3 regions of the Holtiella tumoricola genome follow, and region 2 is predicted to be linked to each of the others. Evidence: riboswitches for the same ligand, from Rfam matches in the RefSeq annotation. Region 2 holds a riboswitch; each other region holds the start of a gene.
What was found. Region 2 has a riboswitch for cobalamin ahead of PBV87_RS06595 (sirohydrochlorin cobaltochelatase). Riboswitches for the same ligand answer to the same signal wherever they lie in the genome.
Positions count from the first base shown of each region.

Region 1 (6,424 bases), on a different contig from region 2:
TGAAACGATTTTTTGTGGTTCTTCATTTAATGTAATTGTTGTACCTGTAGAATCTACAATACTTACTGGGTAAGTGGCTACTTCTGGGGTACTTTCTTCTACTGATGTATCTTCTGCACTGTCTTGTGCTGTTTCATTTTGTACAGGTGTTGGTTGTTCATTACTTGTACAACCTACTAAACTTAAACTAATGCAACTTGCAATAAGGAATGCTTGTAAAAATTTTCTTTTTTTCATGGGATATGTCCTCCTAAGATGTAATAAATTATTTAAATAAAATGGAATAAATTGTTTCGAGGTCTAAATGATCTCTTAATAAATTAGCTAATTGACTATATTGACTTTCTTTAAAAGCAGCATAATCGGTATGTGTACTTCCAGCAAGCTTAATGCTGTCTGCTCCAAGCCCTTTGGCACAGGCTAGTGCATTTAAAAATGGGAGTGTAAAGCTGAGTTTGTCAAAAATACCATGTATATAAGTACCATAAACCAATGCATCTGGATCATGATAACCCTCTATACGATGGTCTGCACTTCCTAATGTTTCGTTTAATGCCACAAAAGGTACAAGACTTTCATCATACCAAATGGTTTGACCCATGTGAATTTCATACCCTTCTATCGGTTGGTTTAAACACCCTTTTAAATGGCCCTTGTCACTTACTATATATCCCTTTACTTGTGTCATGGTCTTTTCAGTTTCAAATTGTGTATCAATAGATAGAAGATTTAGACCTTCTACTTCTCTTATGGTTGTTTCCATTAAGCTTGGATTATACAACTTACGACCTAGCATCTGATAACCGCCACAAATACCAAACAATGTTTTACCTGCTGCTTTATGCCTATGTAAAATAGGCACAAAACCTTCCTCTTTCAAGAAGTTCAAGTCATCGATTGTGTTTTTTGATCCTGGCAAAATGATTAAGTCTGCATCTTCTAGCTCATGAGGCTTGGATGCATAACTTACAGCTACTCCTTCTAAAGCAAATAGTCGATTAAAATCTGTAAAATTAGAAAGATGTGGAAGCCTTATAATCTTAATAATAAGTTTTTCTTCTAGTGTACTTGGATGTTGCTCAAAAACAGTACTTACACTATCTTCGTCTTCTAAAGCTAATTTAAAGTAAGGGATCACACCTAAAACTGGAATATGAATGATATCTTCTAACATCTTAAGTCCTGGCTTTAAGATTTCAAGATCACCTCTAAACTTATTAATGACAACACCTTTAACACGTTTACGTTCTTCTTCAGATAAAAGCATAAGGGTTCCAACTAAAGACGCAAATACGCCTCCCTTATCAATATCGCCAATTAAAATTACTGGGGAGTCAATAAGTTCTGCCATCCCCATATTAACGATATCTCCTTCTCTTAAATTGATTTCTGCCGGACTACCTGCCCCCTCTAAAACAACCACATCAAAATCATCTTCTAATTTTTCATATAATGTTTTAAGACGCTTTTTAAGTTCTGGCTTAAACTGTTGATATTCCATAGCTGTCATATCTTTAAAAACTTCACCTTCGATAATATATTGCGCTTTCATATCACCAGTTGGTTTAATCAGTATAGGATTCATAAGTGCATGGGGCTTAATACCAGCGGCTTCTGCCTGCATCACTTGTGCTCTCCCCATTTCTTTACCTTCTTCAGTAATATAAGAGTTCAAACTCATATTTTGTGATTTGTAAGGTGTTACCTTATATCCATCTTCATGAAGTACACGACATAGTCCTGCGACTAGTACACTTTTTCCAACAGATGAAGCTGTTCCTTGAAACATCACTCTCGGTTTATGCATATAATTCTCCTTTAATTTTTTACAATAAAAAAAGTTAGCAGAATATTCCTTCTACTAACTTGAATAGGCGTACAGAATTAACTTGTAAAGCATACGTCTTTCCCTCCGAAAGAATACGTTTAACTTATAAGGCAGGTCTCCTGGCTCGTAGTTCATCCTCCGGTGGCCTTACCATAAGTAACCTTACAGTGGCATTTTCACCTTCGTCCCTAGTAACAGTAGCGGGGGCTGCAGCTTTTAACTTTCCCTATTAAGCTTTTTCAAGCACCTTATAAGTGGATTATTATTGATATTGTCGGCTTATCATTACATATATTTACCAACTTGTCAAGTATGTATTACTGTTTATTCATGCGTATAAAGATAATCATGTACATAATAAAAGCAAAAATCAAAACACCCATTGTTATTAAGATCAATAGGTTAACAACAGTTGTACTAAGCATTGGTACTGCGATTAAAAAAATCATTGCAAAATAAAATACTGCAGTAGAAACTTTTCCATACCATAGTGCGCCATTTAACTTTTTACCTTTACGATATAAGAATAAACAACTTAAACCTTGTGTCACTTCTTTTACAACAAAAATGATTGTTAACAAGAACGCCATATTGTAACGAAAAACAAGACACAGCACAATGGACGCTTGTGTAAGTTTATCTGCTAATGGATCAATAAATTTACCGAGTTCTGTGACTTGGTTGTACCTTCTAGCAATAAAGCCATCTAAAAAATCTGTTATTCCAGATAAAACTAAGATGCCAGCAGCTATTAAGCAATCTGTGGTCGTTGTCGCAGTAAAATAAGTCCAAATAAAAAGTGGAATCATTATAAGCCGCAAGTAACTTAAAAGGTTAGGAATACTTAAGGCTTCTTGTAAAAATTTTTCTTTTTTCATCTTATAAACTCCCCTTTTAGTATATTCCTTAAAACGGTATTTTATACTTTATTTTAAATAAGCCTATTATTATAGTATAAAAGGTATTCCTTAAGTTAGCAAGCTTAGCTTAAAGAATACCTTTTTACTGACTTTATTGAGCTTTAAAACTTGAACAACATGTTTCCACGTATGCGGCTGCATTTCCTGAACCTTCTACAGCAATACAATCTAACATGCATTGATCATTTTTATGATGTACACAAGTTGCAACAGTACAACTTACAGCTTTACAAGCTGATTTGTAAGCAGTATGTTCTGCTAAATTACTATAAGCATCTTCATTTAAAAAAGTACCACAACAAGTTGCTTCATCTACAACCGCTGCTTGTCCGCCAATTGCTACACGTTCTGCATAGCATACATGATCTTTATTGTAGGAACAGTTTGATACACTACATTTTACTTTTGTCATTGTAATCCTCCTAGCTGAAATAACGGTCTAATAATCCTTTGAAAGCACACCCATGACGTGCTTCATCTTTAGCCATTTCATGAACAGTGTCATGAATTGCATCAAGATTTTGTTGTTTAGCAAGTGTAGCAAGTTTTTTCTTACCATCACATGCACCATATTCTGCTTCAACACGTACTTGTAAATTTGCTTTTGTATCTGCTTTAACGACTTCACCTAAAAGTTCTGCAAATTTAGATGCATGCTCTGCTTCTTCATAGGCAATACGTTTATAAGCTTCTGCAACTTCTGGATAACCTTCACGATCAGCTTGACGGCTCATAGCAAGATACATTCCCACTTCAGTACATTCACCCATGAAGTTTGCACGTAATCCTTCTATAATCTCTGGATCGATTCCTTCAGCTACACCGATACGGTGTTCATCAGACCAAGCAAGCTGTTCACCCATGGCTTCGAACTTACTAGCTGGTGCATTACAAATTGGACATTTTTCTGGTGGCTGGTCTCCTTCATGGATATAGCCACAAATTGTACAAACATATTTTTTCATTTGTGTGCCTCCTAACTTATTAACAATCATAATTAGTATGGCTAAGAGATTATTTAATATACTTCATTCGTTGAATTTACATTTTCAGTTGTTGCTGCTATCTCAGCTATTAGAGATTCATCACGCTTAGTATTCCCTATAAATTCAAAGTCTTCTAGAAGGACTTTTGTTGCATAAACTCTGTCGTCTTCTTTGTTTGTATAGCTATAACTCATTAGTTTTCCATGTACAATTAAAGAGGTTCCTTTTACCCCATATTTCACTAAAAGTTTTGCTTTTTGTCTAAAAGCAACTACATCAATAAAGTAGGTCTTTTGATCCTTTTTAGCCTTTTTGTCATCAACTGCTAAAGTAAATTGAACATAAGGTGTTTGTGTTTCTTTGCCTTCTTTTAACTCTAAATCCTTTGTAAGATTGCCAAGTAAATGAACTTGATTCATAGATAACCTCCTAAAATTTTTTAAGAGTATATCCCATTTTTAATGTTTTATACAATTTTTAGTCTTATATTTTATTAGCTTGTCACACAAAGTTATATTATTCATATAATATGAGCAAAAGGGCCACTCTTAGTTTTTACTTTGAGGGACCCTTTTTATTTTCAATTAATATTCTTTTTCTGGTATAAAAGCCTCACAGCTCATGGCTATACCTGTTGGTGTAATAAGCAGTGGATTCGCTGGTTTAATGGTCTTAACACCAACTGTCTTTTCAAAGATTTGTTCCATTCCCTGTAAACAGCACGTACCGCCGCAAAGATAAATAGCATCGATTTGATAACCTTCAATATGATTTTTAACAATGGTAGCCATCTTCTCAATAACGGCCTTAACATGCCCTAATACTTCTCTTTGATGGGCTGGATCCTTTTTGAAAACTTCTGCTTCTTCTACTGGCAAATGATGACTCCCTGCTAGTACAAGAGTAAGATGCGTACCACCTGTAGGTTCATCTGCAACATAAACGACTTTATCATCTTTGAAGATCGAAAGTCCCGTGGTGCCACCTCCTATATCTACAACCGCACCATCTGTAATATGCAATACATTATTTGCAGCCGTAGGTTCATCTAGAACTTGGCTTACTTCCATTTCTGCACCTTCTACAACATAACAATGTGTTTTAATACTTGACTCCGTTCCAGGTGGCATTGCAATAGAAGCTCTAAGTAATCTTACACCTAGTCTTGTTTCTAACTTCTCTTTGAGATTTTTGACTATTTTAAGTGCACCTACATAATCTACAATAATACCATCTTTTAATACATGTGCTTCTTGAAGCTCTGAGGCCACTGGTTCATCTTGTTCATTTAAAACGACTATCCCTATATATGCAGTTCCTAAGTCCACACCTACCTTAAGTTTATCACCTTTTTGATAGAAAGTTTCCTTCAAACTCTTTTCTACTTTCTCTATTTGAGCCTCAACTAATCTTTCATTATACATAAGCTGCTCCCTCATGATTATTGTCTTCTCTTTAAAGTTTAGAAAAGAGTGAGGGCTTTGCATAGGGGTAGCTAAATAAATTATTCAATATTTCCTGATGGGCCTCTAAATAAGTACTGCCCTTTTCTTTCATTAATCACTTTTCCTTCTTTCACCACTTGTTCTCCTCTTAAGAAAACGTATTCCGCACGCCCTTTAACACAAAGACCTTCATAGGGTGTATAATCTACCGATTGTACCTGAGTCGTACTTGAAAGTTTCGTTTCATAGTTAGGATTCCAAATGACTAAATCTGCATCACTTCCGACTTCAATAGTCCCTTTAGCTGGATAAAGTCCAAATAGCTTTGCCGTTTTTGTGCTGAGTAGCTCTGCCATTTGCTTCAAGCTTATATGTCCTTTATCTACACCATATGTATAGATCAGTTGTGGACGATGCTCAATACCTGGGATACCATTGGGAATTTCACTAAAATCTGCTAATCCTTGCCTTTTTTGTGTGGCAAAGTTAAAGGCACAATGATCCGTACTAATGGTTTGAATAAGCCCTGTGTGTATGCCTTGCCAAAGTGCTTGTTGATCTTGTTTTGTTCTAAGAGGCGGTGATAACACATACTTAGCACTTTCAAACTCCTTTAACTGATAAGCATGTTCATCTAAAATGAGATATTGCGGACAAGTTTCCACATAAACGATTTGTCCTCTTTCTTTAGCACGCTCGATTGCTTCTAGCCCCTTTTGAGTACTCAAATGGACAATATGAACAGGTGTACCTGCTAAATAAGCAATATCTAAGAACCTTCCTATTGCTTCACTTTCTACAATATCAGGGCGTGAAGCGGCATGGGCACGGGGCCCAAAATGCCCACTGTCTTTTTGAGCCTGAGTAAGTACCTTGACTAAATCTCCATTTTCACAATGACAGCCTACAATGCCACCTATATGATCAACAGCTTGTAAAATCTCAAATAGTATATCATCACTTACTCTTAAGGCATCATAAGCCATATATACTTTAAACGAAGTGACGCCTATATCTTTTATAAAAAGCATTTCTTTACCTGTTTGTTCGTTCCAATCCGTAATCGCTAAATGGAAGCCATAATCTGTACAGCTCTTTCCATTTGCCTTTTGATGCCATACTTTGATAGCATCCATAAGACTTTCACCCTTTTCTTGGGTAGCAAAATCTATAATGGTTGTTGTGCCACCTACTAATGCTGCTTTTGTTCCTGTATAAAAATCATCCGAAGTATGTGCCTTGCCT
Region 1 covers NZ_JAQIFT010000013.1:29,253-35,676, forward strand. Annotated here, with positions in the region: gene PBV87_RS02765 (ABC transporter substrate-binding protein) at 1-237, opposite strand, end outside; gene PBV87_RS02770 (cobyric acid synthase) at 266-1,807, opposite strand; cobalamin riboswitch at 1,921-2,094, opposite strand; gene PBV87_RS02775 (CDP-alcohol phosphatidyltransferase family protein) at 2,146-2,706, opposite strand; gene PBV87_RS02780 (DUF1540 domain-containing protein) at 2,840-3,160, opposite strand; gene PBV87_RS02785 (NADH peroxidase) at 3,171-3,713, opposite strand; gene PBV87_RS02790 (single-stranded DNA-binding protein) at 3,767-4,153, opposite strand; gene eutJ (ethanolamine utilization protein EutJ) at 4,319-5,158, opposite strand; gene hydA (dihydropyrimidinase) at 5,239-6,424, opposite strand, start outside.
Region 1: it holds a riboswitch for cobalamin, as region 2 does, so the genes downstream of both, PBV87_RS02770 (cobyric acid synthase) here and PBV87_RS06595 (sirohydrochlorin cobaltochelatase) in region 2, are expected to answer to the same signal.

Region 2 (6,424 bases):
CGTATGCCTAGATGGAAATTACGATAGCCTAATCTTGCTATTTGAGCAGTATACATGGTAGTAGCAGTATCTATAAATACAAAGATAAATCGATAGATAAGACTCATAATCTCTAATAAAAAGGTAGGACAATGCCATTTTTCGAATACCCTTAAGATATCATTCATAGGTGTAGACAAACATAAGAAGTATAGGCAACTTACACTAGCAAAAACTTTGAAAAACATGAATAAACATATTTGTATACTCCCTTTGCTTATCCCCATGTACATGTGGGTAATGTGGATAGACCACAAAAAAGAATTACTTTCTGTGGAGAAATCAAAAAGTAAAGTAAGCAAACTTAAAATTAAAAAGGTTAGAGGTACTAACATTAGCATAATATAAAGTTTAATAGGGGTTAGCCCTTTGCGGACAGTAAGCCACCCCATTAATAATATAACTGTGATATAGAGCAAAAGGGAATGCTCTATAAGACAAGTTATAAGGACTAATAAGCTAAATAATACTTTTTGAACAGGGTCAAAGTGACGTAGTGGTGAACGATAGGCGTATTGGTCGATAACTTTCATCGATTTTTTAGTGCCTTACTCTTACCGTTGAGGTAACCAAAGCCATAAGCAAGGATACCTGCACCTATAGCAGCTTGGAGTGCAAAAAGAAGGCTTTCAATTTCGCCGCTAGCAGGCTCAACAAGTGGCTCAAACCAAGGTTCATAGTCTTCGTTAATTTGAGTAATCATTGTTTCGGCTTCACCATCTGCACCACCAAATTCTGCATTTTTAATAAGAAAAAGAGGAGCAAAGCTTATAATAATAACAAGTAAAATAAGTAATAAGTTAGTAGGGAAAGTATTTTTAGTCATGATTTAAACCTCCTTATTGAGTCGGCCTAAATGGATTAGACCTTCATCACTATATTTTTTTAATGCATTAACTACAACAACGGTTAAGATACCTTCACTAATTGCAAGTGGAAGTTGAGTAAGTGCAAAGATACCGAGGAATTCAACTAGAGAACCCATAAAGCCACCTGTAGTACTTGGGAAGGCAAGAGCAAGTTGGATCGAGGTCATTACATAGGTAAGTAAGTCACCCAGTGTTGCTGCAAGGAAGATTGCTAACCATCTAGGGGCTTTTGTCTTACTAATAAGTTTATAGATAAAGTAGGCAACAAAGGGACCGACAATAGCCATTGAAAATACATTTGCACCTAATGTTGTAATGCCACCATGAGCTAATAGGAGGGCTTGAAAGAGGAGGACAATACCACCGATTACAACCATAACAGTAGGACCCAGTAAAATTGCTCCAAGTCCAACACCTGTAGCATGTGAACAACTTCCTGTGACAGAAGGAATCTTTAACGCAGATAAAATAAATGCAAAAGCACCAACCATAGCAAGTAATAGTTTGTTCTGCTTATCCTCTGCAACAATCTTTTTAAGTGAGAGTAAGCCTACTACAAAGAAAGGTAAACAAAGTATTCCCCATGAAATACTCCAGCCAACAGGTAGGAAGCCCTCCATAATGTGCATAGCCTGTGTATCTAATGTTACAAGTCCTGCTACAAAACAAAACATAGCAAAAATCATTAATCTTCTTTTCATTTTCCTATCTCCTTTACGGTTAATAATTTATTTAGTAAATCAAAAACTAAGCTTTTAAAGCATCTAAAGCATGCTCTATAAAGAGGTGACGAATAGTTTGACTTTCACCTAGACCTTTTAAGTGGATAATAGGGTCAATGTTGTTTTGTTCTAATAGGTTTTTCCAAGAATCAAGTTCATCTCCAGCCATATCGTTAATAGCATGGTCGCCTGCTACTAACATAAAAGGAGCAAGGTAGGCACGTTTACAGTGAGTTTGTTGGAGCTTTTGAAGTACATCTTCGATAGCAGGAAAGCCCTCTACAGTACCGATGTAGACATTACCATTTACTTGATGGAACATATACTCTAATGCACAGTAAGCAGGGAATACAGGGTGGAAGGTGCCATGCCCCATAAGGATAAGTGCTTCATCTTGTTTTAATTCAGGGAAGAAGTCTAGTGTAGCATGAACTGCTTTTTTGTAGTCTTCGATAGTTGTTAATAAAGGTCTGCCCAATTTAATGCTTTTGAATTTGCTACTAAAGGATTCAATTTCTGAGCTAAGCTTATGATACTCATCTCCACAAATAATGTGTAAGGATTGAATTAAGACTTCCTCGAATCCAGCTTCATAAATAGCATTAAGGGCTTCAACTGGGTTAGGTATAATGAGTCCATCACGTTTGGCAAGACGATCAATTACCATTCTAGATGTATAAGCCCTAAAAAAAGTATAATCAGGAAAAGCCAGCTGTAGATCATGTTCGCACTGTTCAATAGTTTTCTTTCTTGTGTCTTCGTAAGTTGTTCCAAAGCTTACGACTAATAATGCTTTTTTGGTCATGTTTAACACTCCTTATAAAATGTAATAAGGGGATAAAGGCAATAAAAAAAGCCCTCTATGGAGGGCTCTATGTAAAAAATGCGCACAAAAAATACACAAAATACATATTACCTCCTTTCCCACCGAAAGGGTAATGCATCATTTTAGGTAGGTCTCCTGGCTGACGAATCATCCCAACTGTTCACCTTCCCATACTCCTAGTACAGTGGTTAAGCTAAGCTTTTGAACAGATGGTCCTCGTCTACAGTAGCGGGGGCTGCAGTGTATCACACGTTTCCCTATTAAGCTAAAGTAGCACCTAAAATTCTTTTGTTTATATATAGATATTATTTAATTAACCATTTTATTATAGTTTAGAGGAAATAAATAATCTAGTATAAAATTTTTATAGGATAATTTACGCTAAGGAGTTATGCTATAATAAGTTAAGTTATATTCTTATCATGAAGAACAAAGGAGGCAAATCAGTGTGTTTCAAGAAATTTATAAAGCATTCTTAGAAAACATTCCTTGGCCGACATGGATTTCATCAATAGATGCAAAGATATTATTTATAAATAAACCTTATGAAGCAGTATATAATATGAAATTAGAAGAGGTACAAGGAAAACATTTTAAAGAGATTGTACCTGAGAAAATAGCAGAACGTTATTATAATGAACTTATGCAATGTATAGAGAGTAAACAAATTTGTAAAAAAGAAGCATTAGTGAATGGAAAGTATTTAGAGTGTACTTTGTTTCCTATACTGAATGAAGAAGAAAAGGTAGAGGTTGTAGCAGGGATTATATTTGATGTTACAGAGCAAAAAGAAAGAGAACAAGAACTACAAAATGGAAAAGATATTTTAAGGACAATTATAGATTCTTTACCAGAAGCTATTTTTTATAAGGATAAAGAGAGTAGATTTCTAGGTTATAATAAAGCATTCGAAAAGTATTATAATCAACGAGGTATTTATGATATTAAAGGAAGAACGGATCTTGAGATATATGGGGATCAAGAAGTTGCAAAACAGTTTATAATGTTAGATCAAGAGGTCATGGAGTATAAAGAATCTAAGAGATATGAACAGAAGATTGTAGATGATGATGGGATTATGAGAATAGAGGAAAATATAAAAGTTCCTGTACTTGGGGAAGATGGAGAAGCTTGGGGAGTAGTAGGACTATCTAGAGACATTACAGATAAAAAAGCATTAGATGAAAAGTTAAAGTATATTAGTGAAATAGATGCTTTAACGGGTTTATACAATAGATATAGTTTTGAAGAAAAAATAAATCTATATACTAGAGAGGAATATCTGCCATTAGGAATGATTATGGGAGATGTGAATGGATTAAAGCTAGTGAATGATACATTAGGCCATTTAGAGGGGGATGAACTCTTAAAGAGTATTGCAGAAGTATTAAAGAAGGTATGTAAAGCAAAAGGCCATGTATTTAGGTGGGGGGGGCGATGAATTCTTTATCTTAATTCCTAATTGTACAGAAAGTATGTGCGAGGAAATGATGACAGAGATACGTGAATCCTGTGAAAATTATGAGAAACAATTTATTCAATTAAGTATTGCACTAGGAGAAGATGTTAAGTACAACTTAGATGGAAATATTTATGATGACATAAGATGTATAGAAGAAAAGGTTTATCGCCAAAAATTACTTGATAAGAAAAGTATGAAAAGTTCGGTACTGCATACGATGAAAAAGACTTTAGAAGAAAAAAATATGGAGACTCGTGAGCATGCAGATAGAGTAGCAAATAATGCAGTAAGTATTGGACGAGCTATGGGCTTTAAAATGAGTGAATTAGATGAATTAGAATTAACAGCGGAGCTTCATGATATTGGGAAAATAACAATAGCAGAAGAGTTACTTTTAAAACCATCTAAGCTTACAGAAGAAGAGTTTGAGATACTTAAAACTCATGCTGAAAAAGGGTATCGCATTATACATGCATGCGGTGAACTAATTGATGTTGCCAAGTCTGTATTAACCCATCATGAACGATGGGATGGTAGTGGCTATCCATTAGGGTTAAAAGAAGATGAGATACCTCTTATGGCAAGAATTATTAGTATAGCAGATGCTTATGATGTTATGACTCATGATAGAGTATATAAAAGTGCTATAAGCCAAGAAGAAGCCTTTGAAGAGTTGAGGCGTAATGCAGGAACGCAGTTTGATCCTCAGATTGTAGAGGTCTTTATAGAGTATTTAGTACAGTAAGTGATTTAATTGAGTATATAGGAGAAAAACATGGAAAGAACAATAGAAATAAGAAGGCCATATAGACACTTCAAAGGGAAACTTTACTATATACATGACATAGCAGTACATACAGAAACAGAAGAATTAATGGTATCTTATCAAGCATTGTATCCACCATATGGAATGTGGGTTAGACCACTTAAGATGTTCGTAGAAGAAGTAGAGCCTGGACGTGAAGATAATATAACGGGGCAAAAATATCGCTTTGAACTATATAGAGGATAGGTGAAAAGGCTGTTGTATAACAGCCTTTTATTTTTTATAAAGAATATAAAAATCTTTCCAACTTACCTAACACGAGTGCGTATATAATAGTGTAAGACAAAACAAGAAAGGGGGATATGTCATGGATGTGGAGCAGTTGATTGATATGCACAAAGATCAGTTGTATAGGCTATGCTTATATTTAGAAAAGAATCAGGATAAGGCAGATGACCTATTTCAAGACACTTGGGTAAAGGCAATCGAGAGACTTGCAACCTATGATAAAACAAAAGCTTTTTATCCATGGCTGACCCAGATAGCAGTTAATAACTATAGGGATAAATTAAGACGTCTAAAGCTAGAGATAAAACGAAGGTGCTATGAACCTGAAGCTGTTATACAAGATAGGAAGAGTGAGGAAGAAAGTATAGAAAGTCAGCTTGTACATAAAGAGGAGCTCCAATGTGTACAACAAGCATTACAACGTCTAGGAGATAAACATAGATTACCTTTGATACTGACAATGGGAGAGCGCATGTCCTATAAAGAGGCTGGAGAAATCTTAGATATTAACGAAGGCTTAGTAAAGTCGAGAGTATATGAAGCAAGGCAAAAACTAAAAAAACTATTAGAAAAGGAGGGGTTATAATGGATGATAAAAAGTTAGATTATTTATTAGGTGAGCTTTTTGAGGAAGATATACAAGTTGATATGAAACTAGTCTATGCCACAAAGAATAAAGTAAGAGAACGGGAATCTATTAAGGAACAGAAAAAAGCATGGTATCCTTTCATACTCGTTATACTCATGAACATCCTTCTTGTTTTAATAGAAGTAGGGTGCATGCTCTTTTTAGTAGATACACTGAAACAAGCATCAATGATTATTACTATAGGCCTAGGGTTAATGCAAGTACCTGTTGTAGCTTATTTAATAGGCCAAATTTATTATAAAGAAAATCATAAATTAAAATAGATTAAAGGAGAGATGAGTGATGGTAGGAAGTATAGTGATGACGTTAATGTTAGCAGCCATAATGGTGATTCCAATAGGATTAATGATTGCATTAGGTGTAGTAGTTTATAAAGATGCTAAGGCACATCATATGAGTGCAGGGCTATGGACAGCAGTGGCGATCCTAGCACCCAACTTTATTGGGGTAATTATCTATTTAGTAGTAAGAAGTAATCAGGAGAAGATTTATACATGTTCTAACTGTGGAGTAGATGTTAAAGAAGATTATAATATGTGTCCAAACTGTAAATCTGTATTTGAGAAGATATGCCACGTGTGTAAGAGAGCAATTAATAATGATGTAGCGTATTGTCCATATTGTGGTACAGAAGTAGATGAAGCTGAACAAGTTCAAACAGCAACCAAGGTATCTAAAAAAACAAATATTGTGAAGCCTTTAGCTATTATTGGTGGTATCTTCTTAGCTTTTGCTCTTATACTTTTTGTTGGAATGTTTTCTATGGCTATAGCTAGTGGAGAGTTTAATAATAGTACTTCTGT
Region 2 covers NZ_JAQIFT010000028.1:43,794-50,217, forward strand. Annotated here, with positions in the region: gene cbiQ (cobalt ECF transporter T component CbiQ) at 1-572, opposite strand, end outside; gene PBV87_RS06585 (energy-coupling factor ABC transporter substrate-binding protein) at 569-865, opposite strand; gene PBV87_RS06590 (energy-coupling factor ABC transporter permease) at 869-1,609, opposite strand; gene PBV87_RS06595 (sirohydrochlorin cobaltochelatase) at 1,656-2,435, opposite strand; cobalamin riboswitch at 2,565-2,752, opposite strand; gene PBV87_RS06600 (sensor domain-containing diguanylate cyclase) at 2,905-3,897, shown strand; gene PBV87_RS06605 (HD domain-containing phosphohydrolase) at 3,872-4,663, shown strand; gene PBV87_RS06610 (DUF1653 domain-containing protein) at 4,694-4,930, shown strand; gene PBV87_RS06615 (RNA polymerase sigma factor) at 5,052-5,558, shown strand; gene PBV87_RS06620 (hypothetical protein) at 5,558-5,884, shown strand; gene PBV87_RS06625 (zinc ribbon domain-containing protein) at 5,904-6,424, shown strand, end outside.

Region 3 (6,424 bases), on a different contig from region 2:
GTTTCCTGAAAAGGTCTTTTTTCTTCCCATCCAATCCATATTCCCAAAGGGCCTTGTATTGTTTCCATTTGGTTAGCTTTGTAATATTTGAGGCCCTTAGGCAAATGCCCTTCTATAGATACATCTGCCATAAATCCAACTACTTCACCTTGTAATAAAGCTGCCGAAATATGCTTAGCTACTTTTAAATTCTTAATCACTAAACTATTTCGTTTTGCCCATTCATCTATGGCAAAGCACTTTTCTAAATCTGTAGCTGTTGTCACAACAGGCGTTCCTCCTATTAATACACTCAGTTCACTCGCTAACTTATTTGCCCCACCTAAGTGTCCCGACAGAAGAGGGATAATATACTTCCCTAATTCATCAATTACAAGCACTGCTGGGTCAACAGCTTTATTAATAATAAAAGGTGCAATGGCTCTTACTGCAATCCCTGTCGCCCCTATGAAAACAAGCGCTTCACATACTTGAAACTGCTCTTTCGTCCACTCATTCAAAGAGCTTTCTATATTATCAAGACCTTCTTCTTTAAATTTAGAAAGATGAACCCCTTTAACCTGAAATAGGCTACTTAACTTTCTATTAATACAAGCGCCTTTACTCGTAAAAGAAATAATCCCTATTTTCACTTGATCGCCTCTCTAAACATATGTGTAAAACCTGGATCATAAAGTTTAGAACGCTCATAAGTATCTCCTAGAAAATCGCCTACTACAATTAAAGCTGTTTTAGTAATATGATTTTCTGCAATAATATGACTTAATTGGTTCAATTCACCTTTATAAATTTTTTCTTCTGGCCATGTTGCTTTATATACAATGGCAATAGGTGTGTCTTCTCTATAACCACCTTTTATTAAACGTTCCTCTACCTCTTTAGCCAAACTAACACTTAGGAAAATAATCATTGTAGCTTGATGACTTGCAAGCATACTTAGTTCTTCTTTAGGGGGCATTGGTGTGCGCCCTTCCATTCGTGTCAAAATTACGGTTTGACTCACATTCGGTAAAGTATATTCCTTTTTAAGTGCAGCTGCTGCTCCACAAAAAGAACTTACACCGGGTACCACTTCATATTTAAGTGTTCTTTCATCTAACAAATCCATTTGTTCTCTAATAGCACCATAGATACTAGGATCTCCTGTATGTAACCTCACAACAACCCTATCTTCTCCTTTCATTTCTTCTTCCACCATCGCCTTAATCACTTCTTCTAAAGTCATCATTGCACTATCTAATATGATACATTCTTCTTTGCATTCATTAAGTAATGCTGGATTAACTAATGACCCTGCATAAATAACTAAATCTGCTGTTTTTAAAAGACGTTGCCCTTTTACTGTAATTAGCTCTATATCACCTGGTCCTGCACCTACAAAATAAATCATTTTTTAATCCTCCTTTATAACAACAACTGAAAAATAACTACTTTCTTCTAACGTATCTAAGCTACTATGAATCTTTTCATTTGGCATACTGGCACATTCTACTGCTTTTGCTTTTTCATATAAGCCTTTTTCTTTTAAATGTCCTTTTAATCGTTCCATAGACTTACCTGTTTTCATAAGTACTTTTGTACCCTTTAAATCAAGATAATCTTCTTTTCCCTTATAAGAAGCAGGTATAATATGCAAACAGTCACTTCCCTCACAAAGAGAATCATTTAATGCTGCAGCTACACTGCATATAGAAGATATGCCTGGTATAATTTCTGTTTTATAGCCTAATGCTTGAATACGACGATGAATATACATATAGGTAGAATAAATCGTAGGATCACCTAGTGTTAAAAAAGCCACATCCTTTCCCTCTTCTAAATACTCCCTAATACTGCTAGTTACTAATTCATGATTTTTATTAAGCGCTTCTTTATCTCTTGTCATGGGCATATAGCAGTCCAATATAAACTGCTCCTCTATATAAGGCCTTGCTATGGTTAACGCAATTTGCTCACTTTCACCTGATTTAGGTACTGCAATAATCGGACATTTTTTAATCACCCCTGCTGCTTTAAAAGTCATCAATTGCGGATCTCCTGGTCCTACGCCTACTCCATATAGTTTCCCTTTATTCTCCATCTTCAACCTCCATTTGTAATCGCTGAATAGATTTCTGCACTTCTTTAGTTTTTGCAAGAATACCTTCTTCTCCAAAAAGAATTATTTCTACTTGTACTTTATCTTTAACCCTAAAATTTATATGACGCTGAATTTTATTAAGGATACTTGCTATAACTTTTTTATAACAAGGCTGCTCTTTTAGAATACTTAATGCACCATCTGTTGTTACACATTCCATTACTTTGCAAATAATTTCTTTAGGAACACCTTCCATAGCCGCATGACTTGCTAGTACTTCAAACCTAGCATCTGCATACTTAGAGTGGGTATTCATTACACCTGCTGCAACCTTTACAAGCTTACCAATATGTCCAACAAGCAATACCTTTTCAAATCCTAAGTACACAATATGGTCTAGAGTCTCACCTAAATAGTTGCTATATTTAATGCCTTGTTCTAAATCTAATCCTAACTGCTCTTTTGCAAAGTCCCGGCCATAGTTCCCTGGGCAAATTAAGAGTTGCTTCACATGACTTGCAGCCTTCATCTCTAACTCTGTATAGATTGTGTCTATCAAAGCTTTCTCACTCATAGGTTCTACTATGCCACTGGTCCCAAGTATTGAAATACCTCCTACTATCCCAAGTCTTGGATTAAATGTCTTCTTTGCTATTTTTTCACCTTCTGGAGCAAACACAATAATCTCAAGACCTTCCATATAACCAACATCCTTACATACAGCTTCAACCTCTTGTCTAATCATTTGCTTAGGTACAGGGTTGATCGCTGCTTCACCTACCTGACATTTAAGCCCTACCTTAGTGACACGTCCTATCCCCTCTCCACCATCTATGTAAATACCTTCTTCTAATCTTTTTGATACTTGTACATATATTTTCATTCCATGGGTAACATCTGGGTCATCTCCACCATCTTTTACAACTGCACAACTTACATATTTATGAGTTACTAGCACATCATGTATATCTAACAAAAGTTCTATGCCCTTTGGCGTATAGATTTTAACTTGTTCTATTGGTTCACCTTTTAATAACATCCATGTCGCTGCCTTTGCAGCAGCAGTTGCACAACTTCCTGTTGTATATCCTAGTCGTAGTACATCTTGCCCTTTAACCATATAGGATTCCACTTTATCACCTCCTTAATATGCAAAAGAATTTCTCCTTTAGTTCTTATATCTTAGAAAATAGAGTTTCCTTATAATAAAAAATCTCCCACTTTATGAGTAGGAGATGTGTACGCCAAAAATACATACCTAGATTTTCTAGCTATGTTCTTGCATACACCCCCTATCACTCGTAGAGTTATGGTGTTTTATTAGTAGGCAGGTCTTCTGACTTAGATTCATCAAACTTACTCCCTTCCCCTCTATCGAAAGTGGTATGAATAAGTTCTCCTCATCACAGCGGCGGGACCGTACAGCAATTTCAGCTGTTTCCCTATTAAGCTACAAGTAGCACCTCTAACAGTATATTCACTTTATATATTCCTTATTAGTTTACACCCTAAATAAAGTTCATCACAAGCCCCATTATCATCCCAAGCACTGCCCCTAGCCAAACAATGGCTCTAAGCTCTTTGCGCATAAGATCTAGAAGCATCTTTTCTAAATCAAGTAAATCTAAACTTTTAATTTTATCTTCTACAATTTTACTAATATCAAGTGTTTCTAACCATCTAGATAATTGACTTTCTATAATATGAGTATATTGCTTCATTAATGAATACTTAATTTTAGGTACATGACTTTCAATTTGAGACGCTAATTCACAAATAGGGTAGTCTAAGCACTTTTCGCCCTCACTATCTACCACTTGGTGGATCATCTGTTCAGCTTCTGTATTAAGCATTTCTAAAATCATTTCTTCTATTTTAATTTGTAAACCTTCCATGACACTTTCATTCATAAAATGTGCTAAAAATCCTAAGTTTGCTTTAAGACCTACAGCTGCGCGTTCAGCCATAACCTTTTCAAGTTCTAAGTTCATTAAAGCGCCATAAGCTTTTTGTGTCGTCATATCTTTAAGTTTTATGGCTACCTCTTCTATATTTCTTTCACTACTTAATTCATTTAAACACATTCTTACCGTCTTATTAGATTGCTTTGCACTTATAAACCATTCTTCAAGAGCACGCTCTAAATGAGTATACATTTCTTGTGATAAAAGCGTCTCTTTAAGTGTCTCAGGCGCAATAAGTTCAGTCCCTACTACTGCCCCTACACTTTTGGCAATACGGTCTCTTTCTTTTGGAATAAGTCCCTGTGTAAAAGGTACCGGTTTACCTCCTATATACAAAGGTTTTAAAGGTCTAAAAAGCATTTTAATTGCAATACCATTTGTAATATATCCTATAAGTCCACCTACTAATGGTGCTACTAAGAAGTCAATTGTCATTTTTCTCTTCCTTTCTGATTCATCTTCCATATACTTTACTGTGTTATAGTTTATAATAACTTTTTACTATTTTCAATTTTTATATTGTAAATGTTACATTTTATTTAATCCAGCAGTGCTATTTTACATTTTCCAACATATTGTAAATTTTATTTTATACTTTATCTATTTTTTCCTCTAATTTCTCTTATATTCTTGTTAAATCCTTTAAATTATAGTATATTAATAAGTTGAAACTTATATATAAAATAGATTAAAGGAATTATAATTATTGGGGAGATGACTAATCAATGCAACTTGTAGACTATTTTTCGTGTCAAAAAATGATTAAAGATTCACAAAAGCTAGGGACTATTCCACCCTCGAAGCAGATTTATCAAAATACAATAAACCTTGCATGGCCTTCTGCACTCGAACGTATGCTAGTAAGTCTAGTATCAGCTATAGATACTATGATGGTTGGGGTACTAGGTGCTAGTGCAATCGCTGCTGTTGGGATTACTCAACAGCCTACTTTTATTTTACTTGCTATTATTTTCTCTTTAAATGTAGGCGTTACAGCCATTGTTGCTAGACGTTGTGGCGAAGAAGACTTTGTAAGTGCTAATAAAACCTTAAGGCAGTCTATTATTGTTGTCGGCCTACTCTCTATTATTTTAGCAGCTATTGGCTTTATTTTTGCTAAACCCATTTTAACTTGGATGGGTGCCGCACCAGATGTTTTAGGAGATGCCATACTTTATTTTAGAACGATTGTTATAGGTATGGTATTTAATGCCCTAAGCCTTAACATTAATGCTGCACAACGTGGTGCTGGTAATACAAAAATTGCTATGACAACTAATGTTACTGCTAACCTAGTCAATTTAGTCTTTAACTTCTTACTCATTGGTGGTCATTTTGGTTTTCCAAAACTCGGTGTACTTGGTGCTGGAATCTCTACAGTACTAGGCAATATTGTTGCTTTTATTATTGCAACTTATGGCATCTTACATTCTAAAACGGAACTTCAACTTAATTTCAAAGATAGTTGGAAACTAGATAAGGTAACGATAAAAGGAATCTTTAAAATTAGTAATAGTGCTATGGTAGAACAACTTTGTATGCGTATTGGATTCCTAGCTTATACAAAAATGATTACTAATTTAGGAACTGTTGCTTTTGCAACCCATCAAATCTGTATGAATATCTTAAATATGACCTTTAGCGTGGGCGATGGCATGGGGATGGCTGCTTCTTCTTTAGTTGGACGTAATTTAGGTGCCAAACGTGCAGACTTATCTATAATCTATGGAAAAACTGCTCAGCGTATTGGTGTTATTTTCTCTAGTCTACTGGTTATAATCTATATTCTCTTTGGTAAACCTTTAGTAGGACTCTTTACTGATGATAATATGATCATCACTCTTGGTGGCCAAATCATGCTCATTGTAGCCATTGTATCACCTTTACAAATTTCACAAGTTATTATTTCGGGTTCTTTACGTGGCGCAGGAGATACTAAGTTTGTTGCTAGAACCTCCTTCATTAGTATCTTAATGATTCGTCCTGTTATCACATTTATCCTCTGTTACGGATTCGGTCTCGGGCTTATCGGTGCTTGGGTTGCATTGCTTCTCGATCAAACACTTCGATTACTCCTTAACATTATTCGTTTCTCCAGTGGTAAATGGATCCATGTAAAAATATAAATAAGAAAAATAAAAAAGGCATTACATTAAATGTAGTGCCTTTTTTATTTTTCTTATTGACTTTTTCACTTTAATGCATTAAAGTGTTATTATAATAAATTCATAAATAAACTAATATATAATTTTATATCAAATTAAATCTTTTAGGGGGATTCATTATGAAAAAACTATTTAAAAAAATTGTAACGCTAACAGCTTTAGGTACACTTGCATTTAGTCTTACCGCTTGTTCTACAGCCAATACATCTAACACA
Region 3 covers NZ_JAQIFT010000016.1:213,061-219,484, forward strand. Annotated here, with positions in the region: gene PBV87_RS04590 (cobalt-precorrin 5A hydrolase) at 1-632, opposite strand, end outside; gene cobM (precorrin-4 C(11)-methyltransferase) at 629-1,390, opposite strand; gene cobI (precorrin-2 C(20)-methyltransferase) at 1,394-2,080, opposite strand; gene cbiD (cobalt-precorrin-5B (C(1))-methyltransferase CbiD) at 2,070-3,212, opposite strand; cobalamin riboswitch at 3,389-3,562, opposite strand; gene PBV87_RS04610 (DUF445 domain-containing protein) at 3,589-4,509, opposite strand; gene PBV87_RS04615 (MATE family efflux transporter) at 4,770-6,170, shown strand; gene PBV87_RS04620 (amino acid ABC transporter substrate-binding protein) at 6,329-6,424, shown strand, end outside.
Region 3: it holds a riboswitch for cobalamin, as region 2 does, so the genes downstream of both, cbiD (cobalt-precorrin-5B (C(1))-methyltransferase CbiD) here and PBV87_RS06595 (sirohydrochlorin cobaltochelatase) in region 2, are expected to answer to the same signal.